2 regions of the Paenibacillus sp. FSL R10-2771 genome follow, and region 1 is predicted to be linked to the other one. Evidence: a T-box and tRNA genes for the amino acid it is inferred to sense, from the RefSeq annotation. Region 1 holds a T-box; the other holds one or more tRNA genes.
The links. A T-box is a leader RNA that pairs with one kind of tRNA and senses whether it is charged. The one in region 1 lies ahead of trpS (tryptophan--tRNA ligase), so its partner is inferred to be a tRNA-Trp.
Positions count from the first base shown of each region.

Region 1 (10,008 bases):
TGACCCATGTTTGTTCACCTCCTTCGCCCGTTGTGAAGATAGTATGAGCGCTAGGGGGAGAATTCATGCACGAATTTCGAAGGTTTAGAGGCTGGTAATTATATGAAATTTACCCGCCGGGATAAATCATCTGCAAGCTGCTGCCGAACACGAGTATCTGGCCTGGTTCAAGCGTGACCATTCCGGTGAAGGAAGCATCCTGCTGAAGATTCGGCGCATCCGGAAGCCAGGTGAGCGGTTCAATGCAGAGGAACTGGTCAGCCTCTCCTTTGGTATAGAGGACCCAATGGCGGAATTGTTCCTTGTCCACCGAATAACGCAGTCCGTAGCCGTCATCGCGCATCAGTAACGCTTCGGCAGGCTGATGATCATCCATCCTCAGGGCCGTATCCAGATTCTTGCCTTGGAGATTCATATGGCTGTTAAGACTATCGAGTTCACCGAGCGGTAATAAATGTCCGCTAGGCAGGAGTTCATTATTTAGCTCATAAACGCTTTGCACAGGGAGAGTTATGCTCCAGCGCTCAGGGGCGCCGTCAAGCATAAACCATGTATGATAGCCTATACCAAATGGAATGCGACTGCCGCACAGATGGGTAACCTTGAGTGTCTGCACCAGGTCAGGCCCCTGCAGGCGGAATGTCATCTCAAGCTTCAGCGGCTCGGGAAATTGCCTGATCCACTCCGGATCATCCGTAGTTGTGAATTCGGTTGTTACCGCGCAGCCTTCCTCGTCTTCTTCAATATCGCTGACACACCAGGCTTGGGTACGGTGCAGGCCGTGAATATGATGATCGCCTGAATTCCGGTCGAACTGGTAGCTGGTGCCATCGAACGCGAACTGCCCGTTTCGGATACGGCCGGGCGGTACCAGAAGCGGAATACCGAAGTGATAAGGTTTCTGAATATAAAAAGCCAAGTCGCTTTCATCAGGCTGGCGCAGGATTTGCCGCTCCTCCTTGCGGTCCCATAAGGAAATTACATTGTTCCCCAGCCGGGGCAAAAGCGTGACTTCCAGCTCACGGCTATGCAAAATGTACGTATCATAACCGTTCCACTGCCCTTTGGTCACCTGTTTCATAAGAGATATGCTCCTTTGATAAACTGTAATCAGATCATACACGAATATCCTTATCATACCAGATTTATTCGGCGGTGGTTAGAGATTTGACAACTTCTCCGGCACGCTCTATGATGAAGGCAACAATGAATGACAACAACGTGATGACAGGGACAAGTAAGCATGGACTGTACCTTCAGAAAGCCGGTGGCTGATGTGAACCGGTGGTGCACCTCTGACCGAATGGACCCTTGAGCGCCGCGATCGAACAGGCTGCATAAGCCTTCAGTAGACCGGCCGGCTCTTCCCCGTTAACGGAAGCAAAGGCTGCTTGCCTGTCCTTCAGGGATAACTTAGGAGCAGCGAATAAGGGTGGTACCACGGTCTCACGTCCCTTGCGGATGTGGGGCCTTTTTGCGTCCTGACGCAAACGGAATAAACAGATGATGGAGGATAAAGATCATGGCTAAAAAAGTATTATCGGGGATTCAGCCCAGCGGTTCGCTCACGCTCGGAAATTATATCGGAGCGATCAAGAATTTCGTCAAGCTTCAAAGGGAATATGAATGTTACTTCATGGTGGTGGATCTGCATGCCATTACGGTTGCCCAAGACCCCGCTGCCCTTCGTGAGAATTCGGAATCGGTAGCTGCATTGTATCTGGCTGCAGGCATTGATCCTGCCATCTCCCATGTCTACATGCAGTCCCACGTGCCTCAGCATGCTGAGCTGGGATGGATTCTGACGACACTGACTGCTATGGGTGAGCTGGAACGGATGACGCAGTTTAAGGATAAATCGGCAGGCAAAGAATCCGTAGGAGCCGGATTATTCGTATATCCATCGCTGATGGCTGCAGATATCCTGGTCTACAACGCCGATCTGGTACCGGTGGGTGAAGACCAGAAGCAGCATCTGGAGCTGACCCGCGACTTGGCGGGGCGCTTCAATCACCGGTTCGGTGATTTCTTCACCATTCCTGAGCCGTATATTCCTGAAGTCGGGGCGCGGATTATGTCTCTGGATGACGGGACCAAAAAAATGAGCAAAAGCGACCCAAATGCCGGCAGCAGAATCGGTCTGCTGGATCCGCCGGATGTCATCCGCAAAAAGATCAGCCGCGCAACCACGGATTCAGGACGCGAAGTGGTATTTGATCCGGCCAATAAGCCTGAGATCAGCAACCTGATGAGTATCTATGCCGAATGCTCGGGAATGAGCCTCCAGCAGATAGCAGACAAGTATGAAGGGCAAATGTATGGCGGCTTCAAAAAAGAGCTTGGCGAAGTAATCGTCGCCCTGCTTGAACCCATCCAGCAGAGATACCATGAGATCCGCAGCTCAGGCACACTGGGCGATATTCTGGCTCAAGGTGCCGAAAGCGCGCGCAGCAGTGCTGCCCGGACACTGGAAGGCGTGAAGGAACGGATGGGCTTCCTGCCTTACCGTTAAGAGGAGGGCAGCTTGCGCTCGGCCTTGCGTCTCAGCCGGGCTTTGATGATGAAGCCCCAGCCGATATTGAGCACGCACAGGGCGCCGAGCAGCAGCGCCAGCCAGATGTTATAGCTGATTGAAATGGAAGCTGCCGTAAGTATGAGAATTGAAGAGCAGGCGAACCACAGTGACAGACCTTTACCCATATGTTCCAGCCTTCCTTTCTGCTGCAATAGCGGTGGAGTGAGTCCCGGAGTGCTTTCTGCACCCCGGGATTTTCAATTCATATCATGAAGTATATACTGTAACCGCTTTATTGTGATTGTGCCTTATGCGGTCCGGGGCGTCAAGAGGCGGCAAGAGTATTAGACCTCAGGAAGATTTAACCTGCTGCAATTTTAGAACCAGTAAAGGTCCAATGACGGAATCCTGCACAGAATACAACATTTTCTTTATTAAATCGCCTCTAATCAAAAATTGTTGCACAAAAGGCAGCATTCTCCTCCTTCATAGCCGCTTAAGCGGGGGAATTGCTGTATTTCATACAACAATTCGTAAAGAGGGTGAACTTCAACTCATTGCCCGTATAAATTAAAAAGATGGCATCCGCATGGGCGGATGCCATCCATCTACATGATATGCCTTGTTTACGCTGCTATGTCTTAACTGTCCCCGGATCAATGGCGAAGCGCTCGTCGAGCTTCTCACTGCTGAGCCAGCCTACATAAGTATTCAGCGGATGATACTGGTTGTCCATGACCAGTACTGCAACGAACGGGAATTGCTTACGGTGTAAATAACGAACATCCCCCCAGCGTACAATATAACCAGAGGGCAGCTCTTCGACCTCGGCGACAGCGTAAGAGGTAAAATACAGAAAAGCCTGAATATCCGGATGGGATTTCGAATGTTCAACCGCGGGGTGAGTGGAGCACACCGCATGCTTGAACCATTCCAGCTTGCCGTTGTTCAGCAGTCCGACGTTGTAGCTGCCATCCGGCTTGGCTTTGACCACGTTCCAGCGTGTAGGCGAAATCGTAGGGATGACAAAGTACCGGTCACCAGCATTATGGTGCACATCCTTGTTCTTGATGTTACGTGTGATACGCGCATGTACGAGCGTCCGCCAGATGTAATACAAGACGATGCTTGCGTATAGGGTAATGAACAAGGGTGCCGGAGGCACAATCCCGCTGATCCAGAGAATGATCGCTGCCGCATGGCTGCCGAAGATGAACGGGTCGAAGATGTGGATAATATTCCAGGCAATCCATTTCTCGGTGAACGGGCGTGCCGCCTGGGTCCCATAGGTGTTGAACAGATCCGAGAACACATGGATGGCAACGCCGATGAAGCTCCAAAGCGCAATATGGCTTAAGGCATGGAGATCCGTTAATCCGAAGACCGGACCTATGACCACTGTGATCAGAGCCGGCCATAACAGTAAAAAGGGCAGGGAATGGGTGATTCCCCTGTGATTGCGGATATAAACTGCGTTGTCCTTCAGCCGCAGCGCAGTATCAGCATCCGGTGCCTGAGAAGCGAGTACAGTAGCGACCATTACGGCACCGGCAAGTGTCCCATTCGCGGCGACTGAAGGATCAACGAACGACAGACCGGCGAGTCCCAGTCCCATAACAAAATGTGTAGCGGTATCCATTGGTCAGATCTCCTTTGTACGGAAGTTCTCTATTAATAACTACCCAATTTAGCGTCCAGTTATTTAGGGGGGAGGAAATAAATATTGTCACGTAATTGTCGAATTGATGAACATCATGGTCAATGATTGTCAAAGTCTTTCCCAGTTTGCTATGATAAAGTTAATAGCGGAGCGAGTAATATTATCCAGATGCAGCCGAACGGTTACTAAGGCTCCGGCGGAACGTTAAGAAGTCCCTTAGAAGGAGGAACACCATACGTGGACAATCAATTGAGATATCAAGCTTCTTCCGATTCCGCATCAATGTCTGCCAAGTCTCCACCGGAAGGTGCAAGCTGGCGCGACTTCATTACGGTGACGAAACCCGGTATTATCCGTTCCAATCTGATCGCTGCTTTTGCAGGCTACTGGGTAGCTTCAGGCTGGGATGTACAGTATGGGCGCTTAATCCTTACCCTGCTAGGCACTATGCTGGTTATGGCCTCGGCCTGTGTATTCAATAATTATTTCGACCGGGATCTGGATATGAAGATGGAAAGAACCCGTGAGCGGGGCTTGCCTACAGGCAGGCTGAAGCCTCAGACAGTGCTGCTGTACGGCATTGGGCTGGGTATTGCCGGCCTGGCTGTGCTGTTTGCTTTTTGCGGAGTACTGGCTGGACTGTTTGGCATCGTCGGCATGTTCGTATATGTTGTAGTGTATACCCTTTGGCTCAAAAGAACATCTACCTGGAGCACTTCCGTGGGAGCCATCTCCGGTGCCATGCCGCCTGTAATCGGTTATGTGGCTGTTACCGGAACCGTAGACCTTGGTGCCTGGCTGCTGTTCGCCATGCTCTTCCTGTGGCAGCCGCCCCACTTCTGGGCACTTGGTATCCGCCGCAAAGAGGAGTACAGGGCCGCAGGGTTCCCGCTGCTTCCAGTGGTCAAAGGGACGCGCCGCACCAAGTTCCAGATGATCCCTTATGTGGCACTGCTGCTGCCTATCCCTGTACTGATGTACATGTATGACTATGCAGGAATATTTTATCTGATCGTATCGTCAGCTTTGTCGCTGGCCTGGCTCTATTTAACCTTAATCGGATTTAAGGCGAAGGATGATGATGCCTGGGCCAAGAAAAATTTCTTCTTCTCCATTAACTATCTGACCATAAGTCTGATTGTGCTGGTATTGAATACGATCCACGGTTAAATTTTAGATACACGCGGTGGAAGTACGGATTCTTATGATGAATGGGGAGGGGTCCTGTGCAGACCTTGAAACGCTATAAATGGACCTGGCTGATGCTGCTGGCGGCGGTAATTATGGCCGTCTATCTGGTAGTGAATTCGCTTAGCTTCGGAGACAAGAAGCTGCCGGTCATCGGGGAGGTACAGGACTTCTCTCTGGAGAATGTGGATGGACAGCAGGTGAGCCTTGCGGATACGGCAGGCAAAGCAAGGCTGGTCTATTTCTTCTTCACCGAATGCCCGGATGTGTGCCCTATTACTACTTACATGCTGTCACAGACACAGGATCTGCTGGTGAAGGATGGCAGCTTCGGCAAGGATATTGAATTTGTCTCCATTTCCTTTGACCCGGAGAACGACACACGTGAAGCGATCAGGGCATTTGGCGACAAGTTTCATGCCGATTATAACGGCTGGTATTTCCTGCGCGGGGATCAGGAGCAAGTGCGCAAGCTGGCGGCTGAATCATTCAAGGTTCTGATCTACGGTAACAGTAAGGATGATTTTGCCCATGCCAACCTTATTGGTCTGGTAGACCGGACCAACCGCCTCCGGGGATTATATGATGCCGGGGATACGGAGAATGTGACTCCGGAGTTTCTGGCCGAATCGGTTAAGAAGCTGGCCCGTGAATAGATTTGCCCGAATAAACCAAACGCCTTGCCGGACTCCTTCCAATTAAGGAGGGACCGGCAAGGCGTTTTTGGTGTTGACTATAGACCGAAGCCAGCTAGTTGTTGCTGAACGGCTGCGGATAGAGAATATATTCCTCAAGCCCGGCTTTTTCAAGCTGGGTGATGCTGTACTCGTCAGGAGTGCCTTCGACACCGGCATAACCCCGCCGGGTATACATATGCACCGCATCGGGAAAGGCATCGCGCAGTACGCCGCGGATTTTTTTGCCGGAGCTGTCATTGTCCATATACAGGTATACTTCTCCATCACCGACAGTGCGGCGCAGGGATTCCAGCTTGAGTGTGTTCAAGGTGCCGAAAGTGCACAGAATGTCGACCTCCGGCGCGAGCAGCCGTCTCAGCCGGCTGCGGTCATTCTTGCCTTCGACAATAATGGTAATGGACATAGGTGCTCACTCCCGGATCGTAGTTGGTTATGACGATATTGTACCTAAGCTTCGCCAATTTTAACAGTTCAAAGAGCAATATGTATTCATTCCCCGGGAAATGTCGTAAAAACAAACGTCATCAAACAAACAATCACCCGGCAGAAAAAATGCGGGTGATTGCTGGCGAATGCGGCTGGAATCAGGCGGCATGGCCGTTCAAGCCCGGAGAATAAGCAGCGGGACTGCCGGATCTTCCGGGGGGGAGCAGCAGAAGGGCTGTCATCAGCAACACGAAGGCAATGAAGTAAGGGGAGACATAGTCCCGCAGCTGTCCGGCGGCTACCGGCCCGGCAAATGCCCCGAGCGACATAGCAATGGATTGCAGCGAGAAGGTACGTCCCATCCGGCCTGCACCGCCCAGACTGATGAACAGGGAAGCCATGGCCGGGAATAACACACCTTTGGCTGCGCCCAGCATGAACAGAACGACTCCCGCCGGGATGCTGCGGAAGGCGGCCAGAGTGAAGAAGCAGATCGCCATTCCCAGCAGGGCGGCAGCAATGCGGATGCCAGGGGCCAGCCGGTTCAGGAAGAACAGGCTGAGGGTTAGTAGTGCCCCGAGGCTGAGCAGCGACAGCAGAATTCCGGTCGAAATCATTCCGCCGCTTCCTTGAGACAGCGGAAGTTCAAAGAAGAGTACCCCTTGGGAGCAGGATACGAAAAAAGGCAGCAGATAGTAGCGCTTAGAGACTGGAATAACGGCTGACAGCGGATTCGCCGCTTTCTCCTGCGGCAGCGGCAGAGCGGGTTTGTGTACAGCCAGCGCAGGAGAATGCTTCGGGACACTGAAGAAGGCCATCACACCTGTCAGGATGAGCAGCCAGCCCAGCGTGCTGAAGGTACCGGAATAGCCGGCCTTGGCCACGATGAACGCACCGGCCGCCGGTGAGACCACAGAGGCCAGCGTGTGGATGATTCCGTGGCCTGACATGTACTTGCCCTGGGTAGCCGGGTCAGAGGAGAGGGAGGCCAGCAGGGTCATGCAGGCAGGCGAGAGGAAGGCCAACGCGAAGCCGCTTGCTGCGCGCAGCAGCAGCAGATGCCAGGGCAGCTGCGCATGAGCCTGGAGCAGCAGGATTAGTCCGGCTGCTGTAAGGGCAAAGACGATGTAACGGCGGCTGCCGTTGCGGTCAACCAGTACACCGGCCAGCAGGTTGCCGGGGAGGTGGGTCAGCGAATACATCCCCATCATCCAGCCGATAAAGGCCGGCCCAGCTCCCAAAGACATGGCAAACGGCGTCAGAATGGGATACTGGGCATGCAGGTCAAAGAAGGCAAGGAACAGAAACAGATACAGCCACAGCGCGGTTTTCACGGGTAACACCTCCAGATTGGTGGCCAGCCGATGAGTAATGGAACGGAATTCACTTGGAAGAAACGGCCTACTTGTACTTTACGTGCACCGGAGGGGGCTTATACCATTTTCTTGGCCAGACTCTGTATGCGCTTCTGCAGCCCGGGAACCATGAATTATAAGAGGTATTCATGTATAATAATTATTATTAATGATATGTCTGACGGGACAGGAGTCCCGGAGTGGCGAAATTTGCGATAGGGGTGTTGTGAAATTGATGGATCCGGCAGTGTGGTCACAATTTATCAGAGAGAATTGGCTTGTTATCGTTATTGCGCTTGTCCTGCTGTTTGCAGTAATTAATCTCGTTAAGACTGTATTGAAATGGGCAATTGTTATCATTATCGTTGCAGGCCTGTTCATCTACAGCGGGGTGACCATGGATCAGATAGGTAATGCTGTTAACAAAGTGGCGGACGGGACGGTCAGCACACTGAAGAACGAAGCGCAGGAAGTCATGCTTAAGGAAGCGCAGGATGCGGTGTATACCTCCGGCGGTGATGGCACTTTTACGATCACTACTCCAAACCTGGAAGTGAAGGGCTCCGCCGCAGAGGATAAGGTTGAAGTAATCTTCCGCGGGGTCAGTCTTGGAAAGTGGAGTGTAACGGATACCACCAAAACATTTATCGATGAAGCCCGGAAACAGGCTGGCAAATAAAAGTGCAGCTGAACTTTGGGCAGGCTGGCCGCAGAAGGAGGAGCGAGAGAGATGCTGAACAGCTGGTTAGATAGTCTTAGTGAAGCCAATATCATCTCGATCGTCCTGCTGGTGGTCGTGCTGTTCTCCGTACTGCAGGGATGGGGCCGGGGCTTCAAAAGGGCGGCCGGAGGGCTGTTCGGACTGCTCGGCTCCGGAATAATGGCGATCGCGGCCCTGATCATGGCGGTTCCGGCTGCTGTATACCTCTCGCCACTAGCCGGGGAGTGGGCATCAGGCGTTGTTCTGCCTGACATCCGGCTGAGCCAGTGGCAGCAGGTGTATTATACAGCCGTATCGGTGCTGGCGAACTCGCCGCTTGTGCGGTTCCTGCTCCTGCTGCTCCTGTCCTACAGTCTGATCCGCCTAATGCTGGGTCTGCTGTTCCTGCTGCTGCCTTTCCGCCTGCCGCGGTTTTCGTCAAGGCCGGGAGGGAAGATCACGGGGGCCAGCCGCTTAAGCGGAGCCGTTCTAGGCTTCGCCGCAGGGCTTGCCCGCGCACTTGTCCTGGTCTTCGCGCTCTACATCGGCGTAGGGCTGAATCCGGACAGCGGCTTCAGCCGCTATGTGGAGTCCTCGCCGATCTACAGCCAGAGTGCGGCAGCGGTATTTGAGCCGCTGGCCGGTGAACAGGTCCGGGGGAAGCTTCCGGTGCTGACCAAGGCGGTAGCCGCCGAGATGAATGATATTCTGCGGCGCAAATATGAAGTGATCGACCATGATATCTCCGCGGACATCGCTGGTGCAGCCGCAGATGTTGCCGGACAGGCTGACGGGGATGAAGAGAAGGCCAAGCTGCTCTATGATTGGATCGGCTCACGCATCACCTATGACTATACCAAGGCAGAGAACTATGAGCAGAAACGGATCTGGCATGAGCAGACCCCGCAGGATACCTTTGATACCCGGCTGGGAGTATGTATAGATTATGCCCGTCTCTATGCCATGATGGCCCGTTCGCAGGGCCTTCAGGTGCGGGTTGTAACCGGCAGAGGCTATGACGGGCAGGGCGGTTATGGTCCCCATGCCTGGAATGAGGTCTATATCAGCAGCAGGGAAGCCTGGATTCCGCTGGATTCTACCTGGGCCAGCAGCGGTAACTGGTTCAATACCAAGGATTTTGATTCAACGCATATCAAGGAAAACATCCTCTGACAAGAAGCGGGAGCTCCTCCATCTATGGTACAATAACAGCGTGTAAGAAGAGCTCTGCCTGTGGACTGCCGGATATACGGTTTTGCATAACATACAAGGAGAGGACATGCTGTGAGATGGTTCGGTAAGCCGGGCTCCCGCCCGGATGGAGGTTCTGCCCGAAACTACCTGAGTTTACGCATAAATCTGTTTTTCTTCGGCACTTTTTTTATTTTCTGCATTATTATTATCCGCCTTGCAGGGCTGCAGTTTGTGGAGAGTCCTGAGCTTACTGAGGTCGAGGCCAGCCGGGA
Region 1 covers NZ_JBBOBM010000001.1:461,684-471,691, forward strand. Annotated here, with positions in the region: gene NSU14_RS02060 (alpha/beta-type small acid-soluble spore protein) at 1-8, opposite strand, end outside; gene NSU14_RS02065 (aldose 1-epimerase) at 110-1,081, opposite strand; T-box leader at 1,216-1,459, shown strand; gene trpS (tryptophan--tRNA ligase) at 1,523-2,512, shown strand; gene NSU14_RS02075 (hypothetical protein) at 2,509-2,700, opposite strand; gene NSU14_RS02080 (metal-dependent hydrolase) at 3,150-4,154, opposite strand; gene cyoE (heme o synthase) at 4,413-5,345, shown strand; gene NSU14_RS02090 (SCO family protein) at 5,402-6,019, shown strand; gene NSU14_RS02095 (DNA primase) at 6,114-6,464, opposite strand; gene NSU14_RS02100 (MFS transporter) at 6,646-7,821, opposite strand; gene NSU14_RS02105 (hypothetical protein) at 8,078-8,521, shown strand; gene NSU14_RS02110 (transglutaminase domain-containing protein) at 8,573-9,715, shown strand; gene NSU14_RS02115 (peptidoglycan D,D-transpeptidase FtsI family protein) at 9,827-10,008, shown strand, end outside.

Region 2 (10,008 bases), 6.6 Mb from region 1:
GAGTCCATCTCTAGCCCATGCTTCAATGAGCAGTAGTTTGGGCTCGACATGTGTTTTGTATTTTCCTACTGCCATTGTGTTCACCTCCCTCTAATCACTTATTTACGATATAACACCCGTAATTTCGGAGACTAACTATTCCTGTAACAACTTATTTGCGTGCTTTCAAGTGTCTGATCGCTGCCATCGGCATACTCAAAACGCTGATTATCACGCCCAATGCCAGATAGGTGTATCCCATTGTGTAGAATAGCGCCCTAAACCACCACGGTGAGCGGTCTATACTCTCCTGTGTGATCAACGGACCTAGCATCTATCTCACCACCTCGATCACTATAGTCATCATAATGATAAATATAAGTGTTAAGTACCTTTCTGAATGCCTCAACCCTTATCCGGCCTCCACTTCGTTAAGCCTATTCGGTCTGACTCGATGGCGGCTTTGCCGCAAAACAAAAAGAGCAACGGCTATATACCGTCACTCTCTTGTGCCAGAAATGGTGCGGATCGAACGCACGACTCGCCTGCTGGAACCAACTTTCCAATACGTTGTTCTAGGACCACCGTCCCGGAATCGAACCGGGGATATCGCCGACTACTTTCCCAACTAAGTTACATTTCTGTATATATGCAAACCATCCGCACGCCTTAGCACGTTATGGATGTGTGTTGCTAAAAGTATGCCGATGCCTGATAAAAGTTATACCGCCCACCGGCAGCAACGATATAACCGCCCCATTGGTCAAGGGATCGCATGCGTCACCTCAAGATTACTGGATAGCCTTGGATGGATTTATATAGCGTCTACACCGTCACGCTCCGGTTTAGCGGTTGGCCTGTATCACCACTAAGGTATTGCCTCACTTTAACCGTGAAAGTTAGTTTACACCGAAGGATGGAATCGAACCACCAGTCACGGTTTTGGAGACCGTTGGTTTACCATTAACCGACTTCGATAAAATGTAGCGCCAACTCTCGCCAGCGCCAAGGAGTAAATCATCCAAGTGATGGGAATCGGCAACAGGGGCAGTCCGCGCGTCACTGGTCGCCAATTCCTCATAAAACCATTATATCACGATGCTTTTGCACTTTGTGTTACCTGTTTGTTACCTGATTCACTCATGTGTCTCCTCAGGTATCCCTCGCTGTATCCGAGTTCAGCGGCAATTACCTTGTACGACTTGCCTTCGATTCGCTTGCACTGTATTACATATGTCAGCCCGGTAAACTTCGCCAATTCTGATTCCATCTCATCCTTGATCTTCTGTAACCGGTCAGTTTCTGCCTGTGCCACCTCCAACTCACTGACTACTGCTAAATATTTCTCCAGCCCTTTATCCAGAGAGATATGCACGTAGTCGCCGGAGGATGGCATCTTGCCTGCGACCATTACACCGTGTGCCAGTTCCACCCGCCGTCTGATCTCCATTTCGTGGATCTGTACAATCCGCAGCTCCGCGCATATGTCGTTGTATGACTCCTTCCAGTTCATGGTTATCCCCCCTATAGATAATTTATACCCTTTCCTTTAGCGGTTCTGTCGTAATAAACGCTACCTCTCTAAATCCCTCAATCCTCCTGTATACTTCGCTCGTCTGGCCAAGTGCCTTTTTGGTTGACCTATTGATCGACCACCCCTGACGATCCTCATCATAGTAGATAAGCACATGCTCATTCTTGCATATGACAAGCATGGATTCTTCTGGCCTCATGCTGCTGTGCTTGATGATCATGTGCTCACCTCCTACTCGTTTATCTTCTTAAGCAACCGATCTAATGGATGCGATTTGGTCGACTCTGGCTTTGAGCTCTTCAAATTCTTCGCGTGTAACTGGCGATCCAGCCACTGTTGATGCCTCAGCAGCCAATCCAGGCTCTGCGGCGTTCTCGTCTTCGCCACGAAAGGCAGGTGCGGTGTATGCTACCTCGTCTGTGCTGTCGGGAATATCGTATGGATGATCCTCTTCAACAGGCGCCGGTTGTTGCGCGTCCAAGTACTCGGTTCGAAATGTCACCGCTTGTTCAGCGGACACCTCCACATATCTGGCCTCTTTGTAAATAAACCAGTCCTCGAAAGATTCGTCTGTCTCTGCAAATTTCGCCCGGAACCGGCTTCTGCGGTGGTCCAGTTCTTCCACATCGTATATAACAGGTAGTGTCTTTTTAAGCTCTTCGGACGCTTCTTCGGATCCTTCCACGTTTGTTCTCTTCTTCGGCGGCTCCACTTCGGCAGCTGCAAGCTTGTCCTTAAGCGCATCAATGGTCTGTGAGGCTTCCAGCAGTTCCCGGCATGCGGCATCACGCTTGTTGGCGTTGTCCTCTGCCAGTTCCTTCGCTTCAAACAGTTCCTTGCGCAGCCCGGAGATAATTGCGTCACGGTCCTCAATCTGTTGTGAAAGTTCAGATAGTTCGCTGTTTGTGATAGCTGCTGTTTCTTCCGCCTGCACTTGTGCATCAGTTAAAGCGTCCATCAGGGCATACGTTTTGGCGAATACTTTTTCGCGGATCACGTTATAAGAGAGAGTGTTTTTGCAGAATGGTTCAAAGGCTGTCCCGAACAGTTCCGCTTCCTCATTAGCCTTTACAATCTCTGGGGGCAGTTCTGGTTTTTCCATCTCAGCTTTCAATCCCGCAATCTGTGCTTCCAGTCCCTCTACCTTGGCTGCATCCTTCAACCCACCGCGCTGATTTTCCATGTTCAACTCATACTGCAGCTGCTCGATTTGATCTTGCAATTCCGATATTTCCACGAATACCCCTCTTTTCGCTCATAATATTGATTATTACCTATATTATACACTATTTCCCGGCGTTATTGTACTAATATCTTTCGTTTTCTCACGTTTTCATAGATTTAATCATGCCGTTTTGCGATTGATCAACCTCCTTTCTGCGAATTTGTAACTGTCTGTTTTAAAGCCTATAGGAGGCTCGTACAGCGCCCTAAGGTTCCGCTGATGTATTTGCTTGTCCAGCGTTATCAACGCTCCTCCACGTGTCCCATATTCGCTTACCAACTCGTATGTTTCGCCAAGGTTGATCCATGCTGCTCTCATGCGATCCACTCCTCAATTTTAATCACGATGCGCGGCTCGTCTGCATAGTACTTATTTGTGATAAGTCCGACCACTTGGTTATCATCTTCATAGGCTATCTTGTTGAGTGAGTCCAGGACCCCTTTGGCTGCGTTGTCGATGTCCGGCTTTACCACCGGCCGATATTTACCTTCTGCCGCTAGTTTGCGCTTCTTCTTGCTGGTATCCTTCGGTAAAGGGTAATAAAAGTCTGCGGTCACTATAATGGGCTGCTGCATCGGTGTCTTGATATGTTTCCTCGCTTCGTACCCCAGCAGTCGCTTATAAACCAGATACCTTTGTGCTGCTTCGTCCTTCCACTTTCCCTTTTGCGTCATCCTTACCGCGCCCATCGGCTTTACTTTTATCTCGAACTGCACCACGTTTGGCACCTCCCTGCTGGCGCGTTGGCGGTGTTGCTATACTGCTGTAGCTTCCGTATGGCCGGGTTGGTGGTCCGTACTTGGCGATCACTTCAGCCAGTTGCTCCTCTGTCAGTACGTATGTGGTTACCTCGCTGTGGACGGTCTCTCGGTTCGGTGGCGTAAAGCTGGATACTATCGGCATAGGGGTGATACGGCGGTGCTGCTTTTTAGCGCTGGTCATTTGATTACCTCCCCAGTGTCTGGCTGTACTGGTGGTGTGGGCTCAAAGGTGCCGGCCTCTGTTGAATTTAGTAATGCCATCAACGCTGCGTGCCGTCCACGATCAAAGCTTGTTGTGAAATGTACCGGTATATCCGACAATTCCTTTTTGATCCATTCTTTCTGCTTATCTGCGTCTATCAGTTTCATGGTCTGTCTTCCTCCCCTGGTAGGTTGATATGGGCGTAATGTGAAACGTAACTTACAGGTGAATCACTCCAAATTTGTTCTATTTCCCAATATGCTCCGGTTTCTAAAGGATCTACATATCCAGATATATCAACGTCATGTTTATCAGTTACAAGGTACTCTTTACCAACTTCCGGCGGATTCGCCGGGTCATACTTTATCCATTCGATCATCTGATTCATCCCCTTTTTGTCCGTCTCTGTATCCCATGTAATAACTGCCAATGATTAAGATCATGAGAAATATGAGTACTGATATCATGTGGGTTTTTCCTTTCTTTATGGGGAGCCAGACCTGTGTCGGCCTCCGCTACGCTAAGTATTGCGGTCGAATCGGAGGCCTGACGGCCGTTATAGCTTCAGTGCTGCTAGTAGAGCCGCCTTACAGATTGCTTCAGGTGCTCCAGTGGATACTGCCTCAAATGCTGGACGGTGCGGATCCCAATAAAAGCTCGCTTCCCATCCGTCATTTTCATCTGACAACATAAAATACCAGTACTTTGATTTGAGATGTGTTACTACTTCCCATGCTGCGGATATGTCTGTTGACCAGTCCTTGTCTCCATAAACTGCGTGTTTCATTGGGTCGATTTCAGAAAACTGAATAATGGAGTAACGCTCCATTTGTGACTCCCAGTTCTGCAATCCCCTATAAGGCTCCCTTTCACCCGGCTTTTGGAAAGTGACAACAAGATAATCGCTGCGCTGTTCCGCCCAAGGAACCCAATTAAAAATGTGCTCCTGTATCCACCGATCTAGCTGCCTGCCGGGACGTTGGTTGATTATCTCTTCCCTTGTGAGTGTCATTGGTTATTTCCTTCCTCAACCTTCGCTAATGCTTGCTTACACTCACTGATTCCCTTAATGAGTTCCTCAATTTCCTTCTGTGTATTCTGATTCTTGGCAGTGTAGTAATTGATCTGAGCGGCGTCTCCGTTTGTTATCCAATATTTTTGCGTATCGTCCAAGTCTTTCAGTATTTCAAGTCGTTTTTCATGCACATAAATCCAATCTGTCAATATTTCAATAGCCTTATTCAACTGTCTCGCCCTCCTTGGGTGCTGGGGCTGCTGGAATCATGATTGGTGTCCAGTGCGTGTGATAGCCCGGCCAATCCATGTCCAGTGGGCTTCCGCAATACGGTGACTCCTGGATCGGGAACGTCCACCAGATGACATCCCCGTAATCTTCGTGCCAATCATCAATTGGTCGCGCGGTAATCTCTGGTGTGGATGCTGATGGTTGTGCTGGGGTATCTGGGTATAGAGTGTCTAAAATGTCATTCAGGACAGTATCAATCTCGACCATGTTCGCTTCACTGTGATACCAGGTCCATTTAAGTGCGTTCTCTATTGCCTCTTTCAGCCGTTGTTCCCGTTCTCCGCGCTCTTTGGCTTCTTGGAGCCAGTAGGGAAGCGCTGATATCAAATTAATAATGTTTTTACTGGTCAATGGAAGTGAATCCGCAGACTTGCAGAAATCCATATCATTTTGCCAGTCCCTTTGTGTCATTTGGCTTCCTCCCCGATCTTCACTCATGGCAATTCCTCGAAATATTTACGTGACATTGGCTTAGTGAAGATCATTTTCGCACCTTCAAGCGTGAGCCGGAAATAAGCCTTCCCTTCTGACCATCCTGGAGAACGTGTTGCTATTCCTTTGTCTACCAGATCAGACCATGAAGGGTCATCTCCGTTACAGTAATAGTAATTGCGAGTAGGCTTTTTCTTGTATGTCAGACCAAGTGCATGTTCCATTTCATTTCGCTGTTCCTTCGTTAATGTATGATTCATCTCTTGTTCCTCCCTTAGTGGGAGAGGAGGGCTGTATACCCTCTCTGTCCCTGTGTCTTCGTACTATTCATCAGCATCTACCCAAGCGTCATAGTCTGCTGCGGGGATGCTTTTAAGTGCGCAAACAAGCCTATAGACTTCATACTGATGTTCCAGCTCTAATTCAGCTAAGCAGACACCGCAAACGTCAGATTCAAAACCGAGGCTATAACCGCAACGTTCGCAACTACCATTCACCGTCTCCACTTCCTTTAGCTGCACAATATGCTTCAGTAGTATGCCTTGCGCCCGGTCACCCGTTCATAATAAGCCCCTATTACCCGTTCTACTCCCGGAGGTACAGATTCTATACTTTGGGCATCCATTACCCGTGCAATAGCGCCTAACTCTATCTGCCCATGCTGATAGTTCTTACGCTCAGCAGCATTGTTCGCTGTCCGAATCATCTTTTTCAGACTGGCGAGAAACTTCGCTTCACCCGGATCTCCTGCTTCCATACCTTTAACTCCTTCCTGTGCAGTTTGCGTCAACTACGAATTAATACTTTGTAGCGTGATATATGCCGCCTCTGCCCTCTCTCGGGGGCAAATTGTTGTCTGTACCTGTGTCATGGCTGGACCTCCCCTTCCTCCAACAATTCGCCCATGCTGCCGCCACTTTCGTACCAGTCAATCACCTTCTGTTGCCGGGCTATGGTCTGTTGTACCTCACGGTGTGCTCTGGCTAGTACGCTATGTTTGTTAAGCAAGGAATCGTACTCCCCACGACTTACACAGAATCCTTGAAGTCCTTCATATGCTGCATACGCCAGCTCTGCTTGTTGTTGTGCCTCTTCTAGAGCAGCCAGCAACTCTATGATGTACTCTGGACCAAATGGTGTAACGTCATCGTCTGCAACCATCTGTTTGATCTCTTCTATCCGTTCTGGTGTCATGGTTTACTCTCCTATCTGGTTTAGTTTTTCTTGTGCCATGCACTTCCTGCATGTTGTATCATGCCTGTGTGCGTCTGCGTCACAATCAAAATTATTTGCAATGTCCTTTAATGCGTTTACCATGATTTCGTGTTGCTGTAATAACTGTTTGATGGTGTGGTAATGGTTCTCACTTAGTGAGGTATAGGAATTCTTCAATTCATGTTCTACTTGTTTAGTAAATACGCTCATAGTCTAGTCTCCTTCGTTGTTAGAGGATGTATAAGCAGCCTGTGCAACTTCATGCGGACTTCCATCTTCTGTCCATATCCAAACCAACTCAGCACTATTCTCCGTCCATCTGCGCGTCCAATTCTTTTTGTCAGCCAGCATCGCTAGGGCTTTGTCCTTTTCTTCTAGGAGAGAAATTAGGTAGGTGATGTATTCAGGTGCGTTGGCGATTAAGATACCGTTATATTCACAATTAACAAAGTCACGTTCTGAGTTAGCGTATAACTGGCAAATGGGTTCATATTCTGTTGGTGTATCGCAATATACCGCTTCACCTTTCAGTTCCCAACGTCCTGTCGTTATTTTACTTAGCGCCTCTTTGATCTCTGTTAGTTTATTCATAGGAACCCCCGATACGGCCCCCGGCTGGCGCCTGAGCGGATTCTGTCGATTGATGCCCTTCGGCCTTGGGATTCACTTCTATGCTCCATCCACACTTACACGTCCGCTTGAACACATCCTCTGTCACCACCAGCGTTCCTTCGCCGTTTCCGATCATCCCGCTGTTACACTGCGGACAAGTTTGGTGCGCTCTCATTAACTCCACTGCCGTTATTAATCTCATTCCCTTCACCCTCTCTCAACCTGTTTAAGCCAACTCTCATGGCACATATGTGATAATCGATCCATATTTCGCTCATATTCGCTCTTTTTTCTCCATATACTAAAAATCATCGTTTCTGTTTCTATTGTGTCTACGATATACTCATAACTACCTTCCTTTTTAGTCATATCCTCTCTCCTTCCGCACGCCCCGTAGAGCGCTTTATTGACCATACCCTAACTTGTGCCTGTCTTTGCGGTTATAACGTCTGTGTGGGGCTTGTATTAGCTGTGCGGACTATTTAAAACAAAATGTATGTGCGCAAGTTATGATCCTCATTCAGTTCATCAATATCAACCACTCCATCGTCCAACGAAGCATTTGAGGTGTAGCAGATGTCCCAATCATCTTCGCAGTGTTCCAGAATCTTTTTAAGCTCGTGTACCTTCATCCCTGTTTCCTCCCTTGTTATCACACGTAGTGGCTCCGTAAACTCCGGTTACCCCCTCTTGTTATGCTGCCTCAGCCTGATCACGTTCCCATTCATCCACCACACTGGTGTCCATCCCGAAGGATTCAAGTCCCTTGCGCCACCATAAGGCGAAGTCTTTGTCGTATAGGTCGTAGTCGTCTATGGGTTTCATATTATTCGGCCACCGGCTCTGCCTGAGCTGATTCAGTCGATTGATGGCCTACGGCCTGTGTTGCTCCTTTTATGCGTTTTAGTGTGTTACGTGCCAGTTCCCCAAAGTCCTTGACTATTGGTTTAATCGCTTCGTCTTCTCTGCTAAAATAAATCGTCTTATCTCCGTACCACTCCAGCGCCTTTACCGCATCTTCCAAACTATCACTTAGCTGTTGTAGCCATGTGGGGGATTTAGCGATAAGGTTAGCGTTATTCTGATCATTCGCGTACTTGTCTTCCAGATCCCATAACCTGCACACTATATGACCGTTGCTATTTAACACATATGGCCCTTCGTCTTGTTCCCACGGAGCTGCGTCCGCCTTATCTAAAGATTCTTTTATCGTTTTGATTAGGTCATTCATGCTTTAAACCCCTTCCCCAGCATTTCATAATTGGATTGACAATAAGTATTTCTTGCACATCAAGGTCAAATGCCGCTGGGTGTAAATATGAACCTTCATCCACACACACCAACTCTCCACCTTTGCACATGATGCCAATTGGTTTTGAGCCAAGAGTTTTTTCGTCATAATGGACACGGTGTTTGTAATCATTCGGCCAACTCCAGCAGCTAGGATGATCTACCGGCATGTAGTGATAATGAGCGTCAAGGCATTCATGACTCATGGCAGATCCTCGAAATACTTTTTTGACATTGGTTTTGAATAAATAGACTTTGCTCCTTCGAATGTAAGACGAAAGTACGCTTTACCTTCTGTCCATCCTGGATTACGTGTAGCAAATCCGTTATCAACGAGATAAGACCAGTCAGGATCGTTGCCATCGCAGTAAAAATAATTTCGTGTCGGTTTTTTCTTGCGTGTCAGACCTAGTGCATGCTGCATCAAGTGAAAATGTTTATCCGTTAATGCTGTAGCCATTCTCTTCATCCTCTCTTAAGCCGGCTCACTCTTGCTTTGTGGTCTGCGGTCCGGGCCCAGCATTTCGATCTGCTCTGCCTTACCGTTGATCCGGCTTCCGATCTTCCCACCGTTCAGCGGTAAACGCTCTCTGATGCGGCCTAATGCGTAGTTGCTGGTCATGATCGTCACCTTGTTGTTCTTCATGCGCTCGTCAATGATGTTGTAGAGCATACCTTCGGCCCAATCCTTGTACTGTGCGGTGAAGATGTCGTCTATCATCAAGATCGGTACGTTGTAGTAGCGCTGTAGCACATCGATTTCAGATTCTTCGCTATCGCGGCTGTATGTGGCTTTGATCTCTCCGTACAGTTTTGACTCCGTGACGTATATCGCCGGGATCTTCCGGTATGAGAAAGCATTCGCCATACACTGCATGAGATATGTCTTTCCTGTACCGTATGCGTTCAGGATGGCGCCCTTTGCCTTTGAAGCTTCAGCAACCCGGGCATCGTCACCAAAGATGTACAGCCATGTGCCAAGTTCCATATGCTTCTTGATGTCTGTGACGAAGTCCATTGCAATGTTAAACTGCATTTCGTTCATATTGTCCATCGTTGCATTTTTGAAGGTGTGACCCCGTTCCTTTGCGTTGAAAGTCTCGGATGCGTTGTACTTCAGGAACATCCGGTCCATGTGGCAGCTGCAGTTTTCTACCACGGCCACTTGTATTTTGATCGGGTACCCTTCCGGCTGCTCCCATCGGAATGAGTTGATCGTTCCGGTGTAATCACACTTCTCGCACCCCTCATTCGAAATTGCTGGCGCGCCGCTGAACTTCCTCGGTGGTAAGTCCTGATTCTCGTCCAGGGCTTCCGATAAAGGTTTCAGCGCCTCGGCTCGCAGCCTTTCGACTCGCTTCAGAAGGTCCTGCATAACCGGCTTGATACTTTCCACCGTTTCCACCTCCCGGTATTAGCTTTAGTTTCCTTTCATCTTCCTCAACTCTAGTG
Region 2 covers NZ_JBBOBM010000001.1:7,097,710-7,107,717, forward strand. Annotated here, with positions in the region: gene NSU14_RS30570 (helix-turn-helix domain-containing protein) at 1-75, opposite strand, end outside; tRNA gene NSU14_RS30575 (tRNA-Trp) at 887-957, opposite strand; gene NSU14_RS30580 (hypothetical protein) at 1,073-1,492, opposite strand; gene NSU14_RS30585 (hypothetical protein) at 1,515-1,733, opposite strand; gene NSU14_RS30590 (hypothetical protein) at 1,761-2,750, opposite strand; gene NSU14_RS30595 (RusA family crossover junction endodeoxyribonuclease) at 3,053-3,457, opposite strand; gene NSU14_RS30600 (hypothetical protein) at 3,677-3,868, opposite strand; gene NSU14_RS30605 (hypothetical protein) at 3,865-4,080, opposite strand; gene NSU14_RS30610 (BC1872 family protein) at 4,258-4,713, opposite strand; gene NSU14_RS30615 (hypothetical protein) at 4,710-4,946, opposite strand; gene NSU14_RS30620 (hypothetical protein) at 4,939-5,418, opposite strand; gene NSU14_RS30625 (hypothetical protein) at 5,442-5,699, opposite strand; gene NSU14_RS30630 (hypothetical protein) at 5,969-6,196, opposite strand; gene NSU14_RS30635 (hypothetical protein) at 6,307-6,633, opposite strand; gene NSU14_RS30640 (hypothetical protein) at 6,637-6,864, opposite strand; gene NSU14_RS30645 (hypothetical protein) at 6,868-7,245, opposite strand; gene NSU14_RS30650 (DUF3797 domain-containing protein) at 7,238-7,468, opposite strand; gene NSU14_RS30655 (hypothetical protein) at 7,749-7,898, opposite strand; gene NSU14_RS30660 (hypothetical protein) at 7,960-8,091, opposite strand; gene NSU14_RS30665 (hypothetical protein) at 8,093-8,497, opposite strand; gene NSU14_RS30670 (hypothetical protein) at 8,490-8,762, opposite strand; gene NSU14_RS30675 (hypothetical protein) at 8,759-9,016, opposite strand; gene NSU14_RS30680 (DnaA ATPase domain-containing protein) at 9,032-9,691, opposite strand; gene NSU14_RS30685 (DUF4373 domain-containing protein) at 9,804-10,008, opposite strand, start outside.
Region 2: it has a tRNA-Trp gene. The T-box ahead of trpS (tryptophan--tRNA ligase) is inferred to sense a tRNA for this amino acid. The anticodon was not compared.